3 regions of the Fulvivirga sedimenti genome follow, and region 3 is predicted to be linked to each of the others. Evidence: riboswitches for the same ligand, from Rfam matches in the RefSeq annotation. Region 3 holds a riboswitch; each other region holds the start of a gene.
What was found. Region 3 has a riboswitch for S-adenosylmethionine ahead of LDX50_RS29520 (O-acetylhomoserine aminocarboxypropyltransferase/cysteine synthase family protein). Riboswitches for the same ligand answer to the same signal wherever they lie in the genome.
Positions count from the first base shown of each region.

Region 1 (3,791 bases), on a different contig from region 3:
CGGGAGGGAACCACTTCAGGGTCGGTGACATGCTTGATCTTCATAACTATCCGCAACCCGAAATGTATATGTACGATGCCGAACGCGCGACCGTCCTTGGCGAATATGGGGGAATAGGGCTTGTTATCGACGGGCATTTATGGAATGCCGACCGCAATTGGGGTTACATACAATATAAAACCTCTAAGGAAGCCACCGATAAATATGTGGAATATGCCGATATGCTTGCCAAAATGATTGAAATGGGATTTTCTGCAGCAATCTACACCCAGACAACCGATGTGGAGATGGAAGTGAACGGCCTGATGACCTATGACAGAAAAGTCAATAAGCTCAATGTCGAAAGAGTACGAAAAGCCAATCAGTCTGTGATTGAAGTTTTGTCTGAATAATCGGCTTAAGATTCCGATAGCTTCAGGGCATTTTCGATATCCCTGATAATATCTTCCGGATGTTCCAGTCCCACCGATATACGAACAAGCCCCGGTGTAATACCTACATTCGCACGTTCCTGATCACTCAGTTTAGAATGAGTAGTAGAGGCCGGATGCGTGGCTATCGTTCTGGTATCACCCAGATTCGCGGTGAGTGATAACATTTGAAGGTTATCCAGGAACTTTCTCCCACGTTCAACACCACCCTTCACTTCAAACGTGAACAGACCTCCGCCATGAAGCATCTGTTTTTTGGCCAGTTCATATTGCGGGTGGGAAGGGAGAAAAGGATATTTAACAAAATTGATTTCAGGATGCTTTTCAAGCTGGCCTGCGATGGCAAGCGCACTCTGGCAATGCCTGTCCATTCGAACAGCCAGGGTTTCCAGGCTTTTTGAAAGAACCCACGCGTTAAACGGCGACATGGCAGGGCCGGTATGCCGACAAAAAAACCGGATCTTTTGAATCAGTTCCTTGTCGCCAATGATTGCGCCGCCAACTGTTCGACCCTGCCCGTCTATGAATTTTGTGGTTGAATGACAAATGAGATGTGCACCATATTTCAGGGGTTGTTGCAGATAGGGCGTTGCAAAGCAATTGTCCACAATCAGGATCAGGTTATGTTTTTTTGCCAGGTTCCCCAGCCATTCCAGGTCTACAAGGTCAAGACCCGGATTGGATGGTGTTTCAACAAAGATCAGTTTCGTTTTTTCATTGATCAGTGATTCCCACGATTCCGGATCATGGATATCGGCATAGGAGTGTGAAATACCCCATTTTGGAAATATCTGTGTCAAAACCTGATGGGTACTGCCAAACAGGGATCGGGATGCAAGCACATGATCGCCCTGCTGTAGCAGGCCAGCCATACTGCTGTACATGGCCGCCATACCTGAGGCAGTGGCTATTCCGTCGTCTCCGCCTTCAAGCAGACATAATTTTTCAACGAGTTCATTGCTGTTCGGATTGGAAAAGCGTGAATATATGTTACCGCTAATTTCATCTGCAAACATCGCCCGTGCATTTTCAGCATCGTCAAAGACGAAACTTGAAGTCATGAAAATTGGAGTGGAATGCTCCTTGTGCGAAGCGTTGTCAGACTGCGTCCTGATCGCGTTGGTTTCGAAATGTTCTGATTCTGAATGTGATTTCATAAAGCAGGTGAACGGAAGCTGAACCTGGACGGCTCTTTCCCTTTCATTTTTTTAGTAATAAAAGTTTGAATGTACAATCCCTCCCGAACAGACCCGTGGGCTGATAGTGCGGATGGCGAAAAAATTTAACTGAATGTTTCAAGGTAATTAAAATTTATAGCTGTCCGTACCTTACGAACCAGGATTTAGCACCGTTCCACACCCGGGAGGTTGCTAGCGTTTCATTGAGCCTGATCTCTCCGCGCTTCTTTATAAATCAATCACCATTTCTTGGAATTGACGCTACAATCATAAATTCAATTTTTTAACATTCAAAGAATTCAAATAAAAAATGTTAGTAGCATGGTCTGATCGCGTAATAGATATACCGTGCAGAAATGAATGCATTGGCGGTTTGAAGGCGTCTTTCATTGATTTTAGGGTTAAATGTGCAGGGTGGTTGAAATGTAAAATTCTCTGTATTTTTAGCCATATGACGAAGAAGGTTTTTGTTCAGCCGCCGGTGAATTACACCGGGTTGAGAGTTTCAGATCCGGCAGCCGTATCAGGGGGAATCAGGGCGGTGAAGTCTTCTATGCACCATGTATTTAGCCAGGTGGGTGTTATGGAAGGAATTCGTACAATGGCTAAATTAAATCAGTTCGACGGATTTGATTGTCCGGGCTGTGCATGGCCTGATCCGGATGGTGACAGGGCCATTGTAGAGTTCTGTGAGAATGGAGCAAAAGCAGTGGCAGAGGAAGCTACCACTGCCAAAGCCGATCCACAATTTTTTAAAAAATATTCAGTGAGTGCGCTTTCTGCATGGTCGGATTATGAACTCGGAAAAAGCGGAAGGATCACTGAGCCGATGAAATTATCCCCTGGAAGTGATCACTATGAACCGATTTCCTGGCAAACAGCTTTCACGGAAATTGGAGAACATCTTAAAACTCTTCCATCTCCTGACCAGGCCATTTTCTATACCTCAGGGCGAACGAGCAATGAGGCGGCATTCATGTATCAGTTATTCGTACGTCAGTTTGGAACAAATAATCTTCCGGATTGCTCAAATATGTGTCATGAGTCCAGTGGGGCCGCACTTTCGGAAACCGTGGGGATCGGTAAAGGTTCTGTTACGCTCGAAGATTTTTATCGTACAGACCTGATTATTATCATCGGGCAAAATCCCGGAACGAATCACCCCAGGATGCTTACGGCCCTGGAAAAGGCAAAGGCTAATGGCGCAAAGATCATTGCGATAAACCCGTTAAGGGAGACCGGTTTATTAAAATTTAAGCATCCCCAGCATGTTGGTGATATGCTTGGGTCCGGAACAGAGATCACAGATTTATATCTTCAGATACGTGTAAATGCAGATGTAGCCTTATTGAAGGCACTCATGAAACTCTTACTGGAGAAAGAACGCGACCAGCCCGGTCAGATTCTGGATCGTGATTTTATTGAACAAAAGACTACAGGCTATTCCGATTTCCTGTCAGACCTCGAATCATATTCACTTCATGAGCTTATTGCGCAAACAAGTATCGGTGAGGACCTGGTAAGGAAGGCTGCAGATTTGATTGCTTCCAGTGAGAGAATTATTGCTTGTTGGGCGATGGGTCTTACTCAGCATAAGAATGCGGTAGATAATATCCGGGAAGTGGTCAATTTACTGCTGATGAAAGGCAGTATTGGAAAACCGGGTGCGGGAACCTGTCCTGTTCGCGGCCACAGTAATGTTCAGGGCGACCGGACCGTTGGCATCTGGGAATACCTGAAACCATCACTTCGCGAAAAATTGAAAGAGAATTTTAATTTCCAGCCACCTGAAGAGACAGGATTTGATACTATTGGCAGCATTGAGGCAATGCATCAGGGTAAAGTGAAATTTTTCATGGCCATGGGTGGTAATTTCCTCAGTGCATCACCGGATACTGAACTCACCGGTAAGGCTCTGATGAATTGTGATGTTACGGTGCATGTATCGACCAAACTAAACCGGAGTCACCTGTCCCATGGGCAAACTTCCTATATCTTGCCCTGCCTGGGAAGAACCGAAGCGGATATACAGAATGGCAGGCAACAATTCGTGTCGGTGGAAAACTCTACCGGAGTTGTTCATCAATCCCGCGGAAATAAGCGGCCTGTTTCGAATCATTTGAAGAGTGAGCCGGCCATTGTAGCCGGACTGGCCCTGGCAGCGCTGGGCGAACGTTCACAG
Region 1 is NZ_JAIXNE010000003.1:874,963-878,753, reverse strand. It holds gene LDX50_RS16225 (glycoside hydrolase family 2 protein) at 1-392, shown strand, start outside; gene LDX50_RS16220 (trans-sulfuration enzyme family protein) at 398-1,588, opposite strand; SAM riboswitch class I at 1,740-1,846, opposite strand; gene LDX50_RS16215 (FdhF/YdeP family oxidoreductase) at 2,061-3,791, shown strand, end outside.
Region 1: linked by a shared signal. The riboswitch ahead of LDX50_RS16220 (trans-sulfuration enzyme family protein) and the one ahead of LDX50_RS29520 (O-acetylhomoserine aminocarboxypropyltransferase/cysteine synthase family protein) in region 3 are both predicted to bind S-adenosylmethionine.

Region 2 (3,791 bases), on a different contig from region 3:
GCAGGTAAAACCCGCCCGGCTTTCGTACACGTTCATTATAGCTGGCAAACCCGGGTATGGTTTTTTCAATGGCATTCCTGATGAGGTCATAATCAGCAGACCAGGCTTGCCAGTCGACCTGTGAACGTTCGCCCAGCGCTGCCAGGGCCAGTCCGGCTACAATGGCCGGCTCACTCTTCAAATGATTCGAAACAGGCCGCTTATTTCCGCGGGATTGATGAACAACTCCGGTAGAGTTTTCCACCGACACGAATTGTTGCCTGCCATTCTGTATATCCGCTTCGGTTCTTCCCAGGCAGGGCAAGATATAGGAAGTTTGCCCATGGGACAGGTGACTCCGGTTTAGTTTGGTCGATACATGCACCGTAACATCACAATTCATCAGAGCCTTACCGGTGAGTTCAGTATCCGGTGATGCACTGAGGAAATTACCACCCATGGCCATGAAAAATTTCACTTTACCCTGATGCATTGCCTCAATGCTGCCAATAGTATCAAATCCTGTCTCTTCAGGTGGCTGGAAATTAAAATTCTCTTTCAATTTTTCGCGAAGTGATGGTTTCAGGTATTCCCAGATGCCAACGGTCCGGTCGCCCTGAACATTACTGTGGCCGCGAACAGGACAGGTTCCCGCACCCGGTTTTCCAATACTGCCTTTCATCAGCAGTAAATTGACCACTTCCCGGATATTATCTACCGCATTCTTATGCTGAGTAAGACCCATCGCCCAACAAGCAATAATTCTCTCACTGGAAGCAATCAAATCTGCAGCCTTCCTTACCAGGTCCTCACCGATACTTGTTTGCGCAATAAGCTCATGAAGTGAATATGATTCGAGGTCTGACAGGAAATCGGAATAGCCTGTAGTCTTTTGTTCAATAAAATCACGATCCAGAATCTGACCGGGCTGGTCGCGTTCTTTCTCCAGTAAGAGTTTCATGAGTGCCTTCAATAAGGCTACATCTGCATTTACACGTATCTGAAGATATAAATCTGTGATCTCTGTTCCGGACCCAAGCATATCACCAACATGCTGGGGATGCTTAAATTTTAATAAACCGGTCTCCCTTAACGGGTTTATCGCAATGATCTTTGCGCCATTAGCCTTTGCCTTTTCCAGGGCCGTAAGCATCCTGGGGTGATTCGTTCCGGGATTTTGCCCGATGATAATAATCAGGTCTGTACGATAAAAATCTTCGAGCGTAACAGAACCTTTACCGATCCCCACGGTTTCCGAAAGTGCGGCCCCACTGGACTCATGACACATATTTGAGCAATCCGGAAGATTATTTGTTCCAAACTGACGTACGAATAACTGATACATGAATGCCGCCTCATTGCTCGTTCGCCCTGAGGTATAGAAAATGGCCTGGTCAGGAGATGGAAGAGTTTTAAGATGTTCTCCAATTTCCGTGAAAGCTGTTTGCCAGGAAATCGGTTCATAGTGATCACTTCCAGGGGATAATTTCATCGGCTCAGTGATCCTTCCGCTTTTTCCGAGTTCATAATCCGACCATGCAGAAAGCGCACTCACTGAATATTTTTTAAAAAATTGTGGATCGGCTTTGGCAGTGGTAGCTTCCTCTGCCACTGCTTTTGCTCCATTCTCACAGAACTCTACAATGGCCCTGTCACCATCCGGATCAGGCCATGCACAGCCCGGACAATCAAATCCGTCGAACTGATTTAATTTAGCCATTGTACGAATTCCTTCCATAACACCCACCTGGCTAAATACATGGTGCATAGAAGACTTCACCGCCCTGATTCCCCCTGATACGGCTGCCGGATCTGAAACTCTCAACCCGGTGTAATTCACCGGCGGCTGAACAAAAACCTTCTTCGTCATATGGCTAAAAATACAGAGAATTTTACATTTCAACCACCCTGCACATTTAACCCTAAAATCAATGAAAGACGCCTTCAAACCGCCAATGCATTCATTTCTGCACGGTATATCTATTACGCGATCAGACCATGCTACTAACATTTTTTATTTGAATTCTTTGAATGTTAAAAAATTGAATTTATGATTGTAGCGTCAATTCCAAGAAATGGTGATTGATTTATAAAGAAGCGCGGAGAGATCAGGCTCAATGAAACGCTAGCAACCTCCCGGGTGTGGAACGGTGCTAAATCCTGGTTCGTAAGGTACGGACAGCTATAAATTTTAATTACCTTGAAACATTCAGTTAAATTTTTTCGCCATCCGCACTATCAGCCCACGGGTCTGTTCGGGAGGGATTGTACATTCAAACTTTTATTACTAAAAAAATGAAAGGGAAAGAGCCGTCCAGGTTCAGCTTCCGTTCACCTGCTTTATGAAATCACATTCAGAATCAGAACATTTCGAAACCAACGCGATCAGGACGCAGTCTGACAACGCTTCGCACAAGGAGCATTCCACTCCAATTTTCATGACTTCAAGTTTCGTCTTTGACGATGCTGAAAATGCACGGGCGATGTTTGCAGATGAAATTAGCGGTAACATATATTCACGCTTTTCCAATCCGAACAGCAATGAACTCGTTGAAAAATTATGTCTGCTTGAAGGCGGAGACGACGGAATAGCCACTGCCTCAGGTATGGCGGCCATGTACAGCAGTATGGCTGGCCTGCTACAGCAGGGCGATCATGTGCTTGCATCCCGATCCCTGTTTGGCAGTACCCATCAGGTTTTGACACAGATATTTCCAAAATGGGGTATTTCACACTCCTATGCCGATATCCATGATCCGGAATCGTGGGAATCACTGATCAATGAAAAAACGAAACTGATCTTTGTTGAAACACCATCCAATCCGGGTCTTGACCTTGTAGACCTGGAATGGCTGGGGAACCTGGCAAAAAAACATAACCTGATCCTGATTGTGGACAATTGCTTTGCAACGCCCTATCTGCAACAACCCCTGAAATATGGTGCACATCTCATTTGTCATTCAACCACAAAATTCATAGACGGGCAGGGTCGAACAGTTGGCGGCGCAATCATTGGCGACAAGGAACTGATTCAAAAGATCCGGTTTTTTTGTCGGCATACCGGCCCTGCCATGTCGCCGTTTAACGCGTGGGTTCTTTCAAAAAGCCTGGAAACCCTGGCTGTTCGAATGGACAGGCATTGCCAGAGTGCGCTTGCCATCGCAGGCCAGCTTGAAAAGCATCCTGAAATCAATTTTGTTAAATATCCTTTTCTCCCTTCCCACCCGCAATATGAACTGGCCAAAAAACAGATGCTTCATGGCGGAGGTCTGTTCACGTTTGAAGTGAAGGGTGGTGTTGAACGTGGGAGAAAGTTCCTGGATAACCTTCAAATGTTATCACTCACCGCGAATCTGGGTGATACCAGAACGATAGCCACGCATCCGGCCTCTACTACTCATTCTAAACTGAGTGATCAGGAACGTGCGAATGTAGGTATTACACCGGGGCTTGTTCGTATATCGGTGGGACTGGAACATCCGGAAGATATTATCAGGGATATCGAAAATGCCCTGAAGCTATCGGAATCTTAAGCCGATTATTCAGACAAAACTTCAATCACAGACTGATTGGCTTTTCGTACTCTTTCGACATTGAGCTTATTGACTTTTCTGTCATAGGTCATCAGGCCGTTCACTTCCATCTCCACATCGGTTGTCTGGGTGTAGATTGCTGCAGAAAATCCCATTTCAATCATTTTGGCAAGCATATCGGCATATTCCACATATTTATCGGTGGCTTCCTTAGAGGTTTTATATTGTATGTAACCCCAATTGCGGTCGGCATTCCATAAATGCCCGTCGATAACAAGC
Region 2 is NZ_JAIXNE010000002.1:874,845-878,635, forward strand. It holds gene LDX50_RS10245 (FdhF/YdeP family oxidoreductase) at 1-1,849, opposite strand, end outside; SAM riboswitch class I at 2,064-2,170, shown strand; gene LDX50_RS10250 (trans-sulfuration enzyme family protein) at 2,322-3,512, shown strand; gene LDX50_RS10255 (glycoside hydrolase family 2 protein) at 3,518-3,791, opposite strand, start outside.
Region 2: linked by a shared signal. The riboswitch ahead of LDX50_RS10250 (trans-sulfuration enzyme family protein) and the one ahead of LDX50_RS29520 (O-acetylhomoserine aminocarboxypropyltransferase/cysteine synthase family protein) in region 3 are both predicted to bind S-adenosylmethionine.

Region 3 (3,791 bases):
CGATTCGATCTGTCGGAGCGCAAGTTCGACAGAGTTTCTATTTCTTCCCACGTTATGGGAATCCATGGTTTTACTAAGTGAATAATATGCGTGTGGATTGAACCGCCGTGAAAGTTTCACGCCTTGGTAGCGCTGATAGCTGTCCGCTGAAAATCCGCCAACCCGATCGTCCTGATCTGTTTGAGTTTTGTTATAGGTCTCCTGATTCCGGTAGGAAAGCATGCCTATGGCCCGTGCCGCCTCCAGGCCTTTATGACCTGCATCCGGATTTTTACTGTTCAATGTAGGATCTGCTTCGAGTGCCATCCGCTGTGCGGTGTTGAAGGCAATACCCCACGCCGAATGTTGTGCATTGGTTGCAATGGGGATGATCAGATCGAAGAGCTGAGGTTCTCGAATAGCCCATTCCAGCAGCTGCTGTCCGCCCATCGAACCGCCGATACCGCAGCGAATTTTTTCAATCCCAAGGTGGTGCTTTAATTCCTGGTGCAGCCCTACTATATCACCGATTGTTATTTCGGGAAAATCCATCCCGTACCTTTCGCCCGTTGCAGGGTTAACAGATGCGGGTCCGGTTGTGCCATAGCAGGATCCAAGAATATTCGCGCAGACGATGAAGTGAGTAGCCGGATCAAAGAGGAATCCCTCACCAACGAGTCCGGGCCACCATTCCACCGGGTTGCTGTTTGCAGTAAGTGCGTGAAAAACCCAGATCACATTGTCGCCGGATGGCGCTAGTGTTCCGAAGGTGTGATACGCAATGGTCACTTCGGGTAATAAATCACCTCCCTCCAGCCTGTACGGCCGGGGGAGATGAAGTTGCTTGGCTAAAGTATCAGACATTGACGCTCTTGCTGATTTTGCTGAATGCATGTTCGAGATCTGCTTTAATATCATCAATGTGTTCAATTCCAACCGAAATCCGCAGCAAGCTTGGCAATACCCCGGAAGCCAGTTGTTCTTCGTCATTCAGCTGCTGATGGGTGGTAGCGGATGGCTGAATAATGAGCGTCTTCGCATCACCTACATTGGCCAGGTGACTTACGAGTTTAAGGTTGTCGATGAACGTTTCCGCATCTTCTTTCTCACCTTTAAGAATGAATGAAAGGACACCCCCAAATCCGTTTCGAAGATATTTTTTGGCTAAATGATGATAGGAAGAACTTTCGAGCCCCGGATAGTTAACGGTCTCCACCTGCGGATGCTGTTCAAGCCATTTGGCCAGTTCCAGGGCATTGTCTACGGTTCGCTGCACTCGTAAAGATAACGTTTCGAGTCCCTGCAGGAGAAGGAAGGAGTTGAACGGACTGATAGCCGGTCCGAAATCGCGGAGTCCTTCAACGCGGGCACGAATTGCAAAGGCAATGTTGGGAAGTCCCAGTGGGTTGTTAAATCCAAATGTGTCCCAGAAATTCAGGCCATGATAACCTTCAGACGGCTCACTGAATTGAGGGAATTTTCCATTGCCCCAGTTATAATTTCCACTGTCGATGATCACACCCCCAATGGATGTCCCATGACCACCGATCCATTTGGTTGCGGAGGCAGTAACTACGGCTGCGCCATGCTCGATAGGGCGGAATAGGTAGCCGGCAGCACCAAAGGTATTGTCAACCACCAATGGAATATCATATTTTTTGGCTACGGCAGCAACGGCATCAAAATCCGGAATATTAAACCCGGGATTACCAATTGTTTCCAGGTAGAGGGCTTTGGTGTTTTCATCGATAAGTTTTTCGAAATCCTCTGCTTTGTCACTTTCGGCGAACCGTGCTTCGATTCCCAGGCGTTTGAACGCCACTTTGAACTGGTTGTAGGTACCCCCGTAAAGGAATGACGTGGAAACCAGGTTGTCTCCGACGGTCAGAAAATTATTCAGCGCGATAAATTGCGCTGCCTGTCCGGATCCTACTGCCAGTGCAGCCACCCCGCCTTCGAGTGCTGCGATGCGCTTTTCAAAGACATCGGTAGTGGGATTCATGATTCGTGTGTAAATGTTGCCGAACTCTTTTAACGCAAAAAGGTTGGCGCCGTGCTCGGCATTTTTGAAGGCATAGGAAGTGGTTTGATAGATCGGTACTGCCCGGGATCCGGTAGTTGCATCTATTTCCTGGCCCGCATGGAGCTGTAATGTTTCAAATTTTAATTCAGACATGACTTTTGTGTTTTTTGGTTATAAGAAATTTAATGGATCTGGAAGGGTCCATCGATCGTTTACCGCAATGGAAAAAATATTAGCGACAACAACAGCCAGCCAGGAATGGAATGGCATGCAATGGCATAACTATCCGTTTGCTGGATTGATTAGAGCGAAAATTGAAATGTGTAGAAATCATAGATACCAATTTATATTCTCCCGCTGATCACCTGAGCAGCAATTGGGATCAGGATTTAGCACCTTGACAAATTTCGTCCGGTTGCTAGCGCTTCACAGAGCCTGTCTCTCCACGCTTCTTTATAAATCGATCGTTCCTGACAATAGGAGGATTCGAATGAAGGGATAAACGTAAGAACGGATTTGAAGGTTTCCAAATTTTATACGCAGAAAAATTTTGTATCCCGGAGGGATCAAAAGGAACCCGTTACGGTAAATTACTCTCCATTACTTCCTTCATAGCCAGATAAAGCGACATATTTGAAATATAATATCGGAATTATAATCTTAAACGGTAATTATCAATAATGTACACTGTACAATTTCAAAATGCGTTATATTTGATACGTCAAAAGCGCAAGATTTATATTAAATAAATGGGAATAAAAATGAAAAAGCAATTCGGAATGGTGATGATGCTGGCAATGCTCATGTCATTTGCAGGGTGTTTTCCGGGAGGACCGGAATTCGTTGATCAGCTGGATGTGGTGTATACAGATTTCGACGAGGAGTTTGATTTTACCAATAGTCTTACTTATTCGCTACCGGATGGAGTGATTGAAATTACAGATAAGGACCCTGGAAACAATCCACCAGAATTCATTGATGAGGTTTTCAGTGATGCGATTCTTGATCGTATACGTCAAAACATGACCGCCTATGGATTTACAGAAGTGGATGAAGACAATGATCCGGATATTGTTTTCCTGGCATCGGCCATGTCAAACGACTTCTATTACTATTATAATCCATGCTACTGGTGCTGGTATTATCCGGGATGGGGACCGGGATATGGATGGGGCTATCCCTGGTATCCGGGTTATGTTTCCGGCTATTCAACAGGAACCATATTTTTGCAGATGGTAGATCCTGCCAATGTGGTAGGGGAAGAAATTCCGGTAGTTTGGACAGGCGTGATAAACGGACTTCTCCAGGGTAGTGACGCGAGCATTGTACAGCGTATCAATGTTACCGTCGATCAGGCATATTCTCAGTCAACCTATTTAGATAAGTAAGAGATGAAAAAGATTTTAATTATAGCTTTGCTGAGTTTCGTGGTTTCCTTTGGTGCAAGTGCGCAAAATATGTCCACGATAATGTACAATGTTGCCATTCCCATGGGTGATCTGAAAGATTACATCAGCCCGGTAAGCGCGAGGGGCGTGTCATATGATTATCAATTTTTCATGACAGACAACTTTGCTCTCGGTGGCGGAATCGGCTGGCAGGTATTCTACGAGGATATCGGATTTTTCGAATCAACGGATGGAACCGCAACGATTTCAGGATACCAGTACCGCTATCTCAACAGTTACCCTGCACACATTACCGGAACATATTTCCTGGATAACGGTGGCACCCTGATTCCATATGCCGGATTGGGAATTGGTGTCATTCATAACAGGAGGGAAACAGA
Region 3 is NZ_JAIXNE010000008.1:103,032-106,822, forward strand. It holds gene LDX50_RS29515 (homoserine O-acetyltransferase family protein) at 1-843, opposite strand, end outside; gene LDX50_RS29520 (O-acetylhomoserine aminocarboxypropyltransferase/cysteine synthase family protein) at 836-2,155, opposite strand; SAM riboswitch class I at 2,346-2,462, opposite strand; gene LDX50_RS29525 (DUF4136 domain-containing protein) at 2,764-3,390, shown strand; gene LDX50_RS29530 (OmpW family protein) at 3,394-3,791, shown strand, end outside.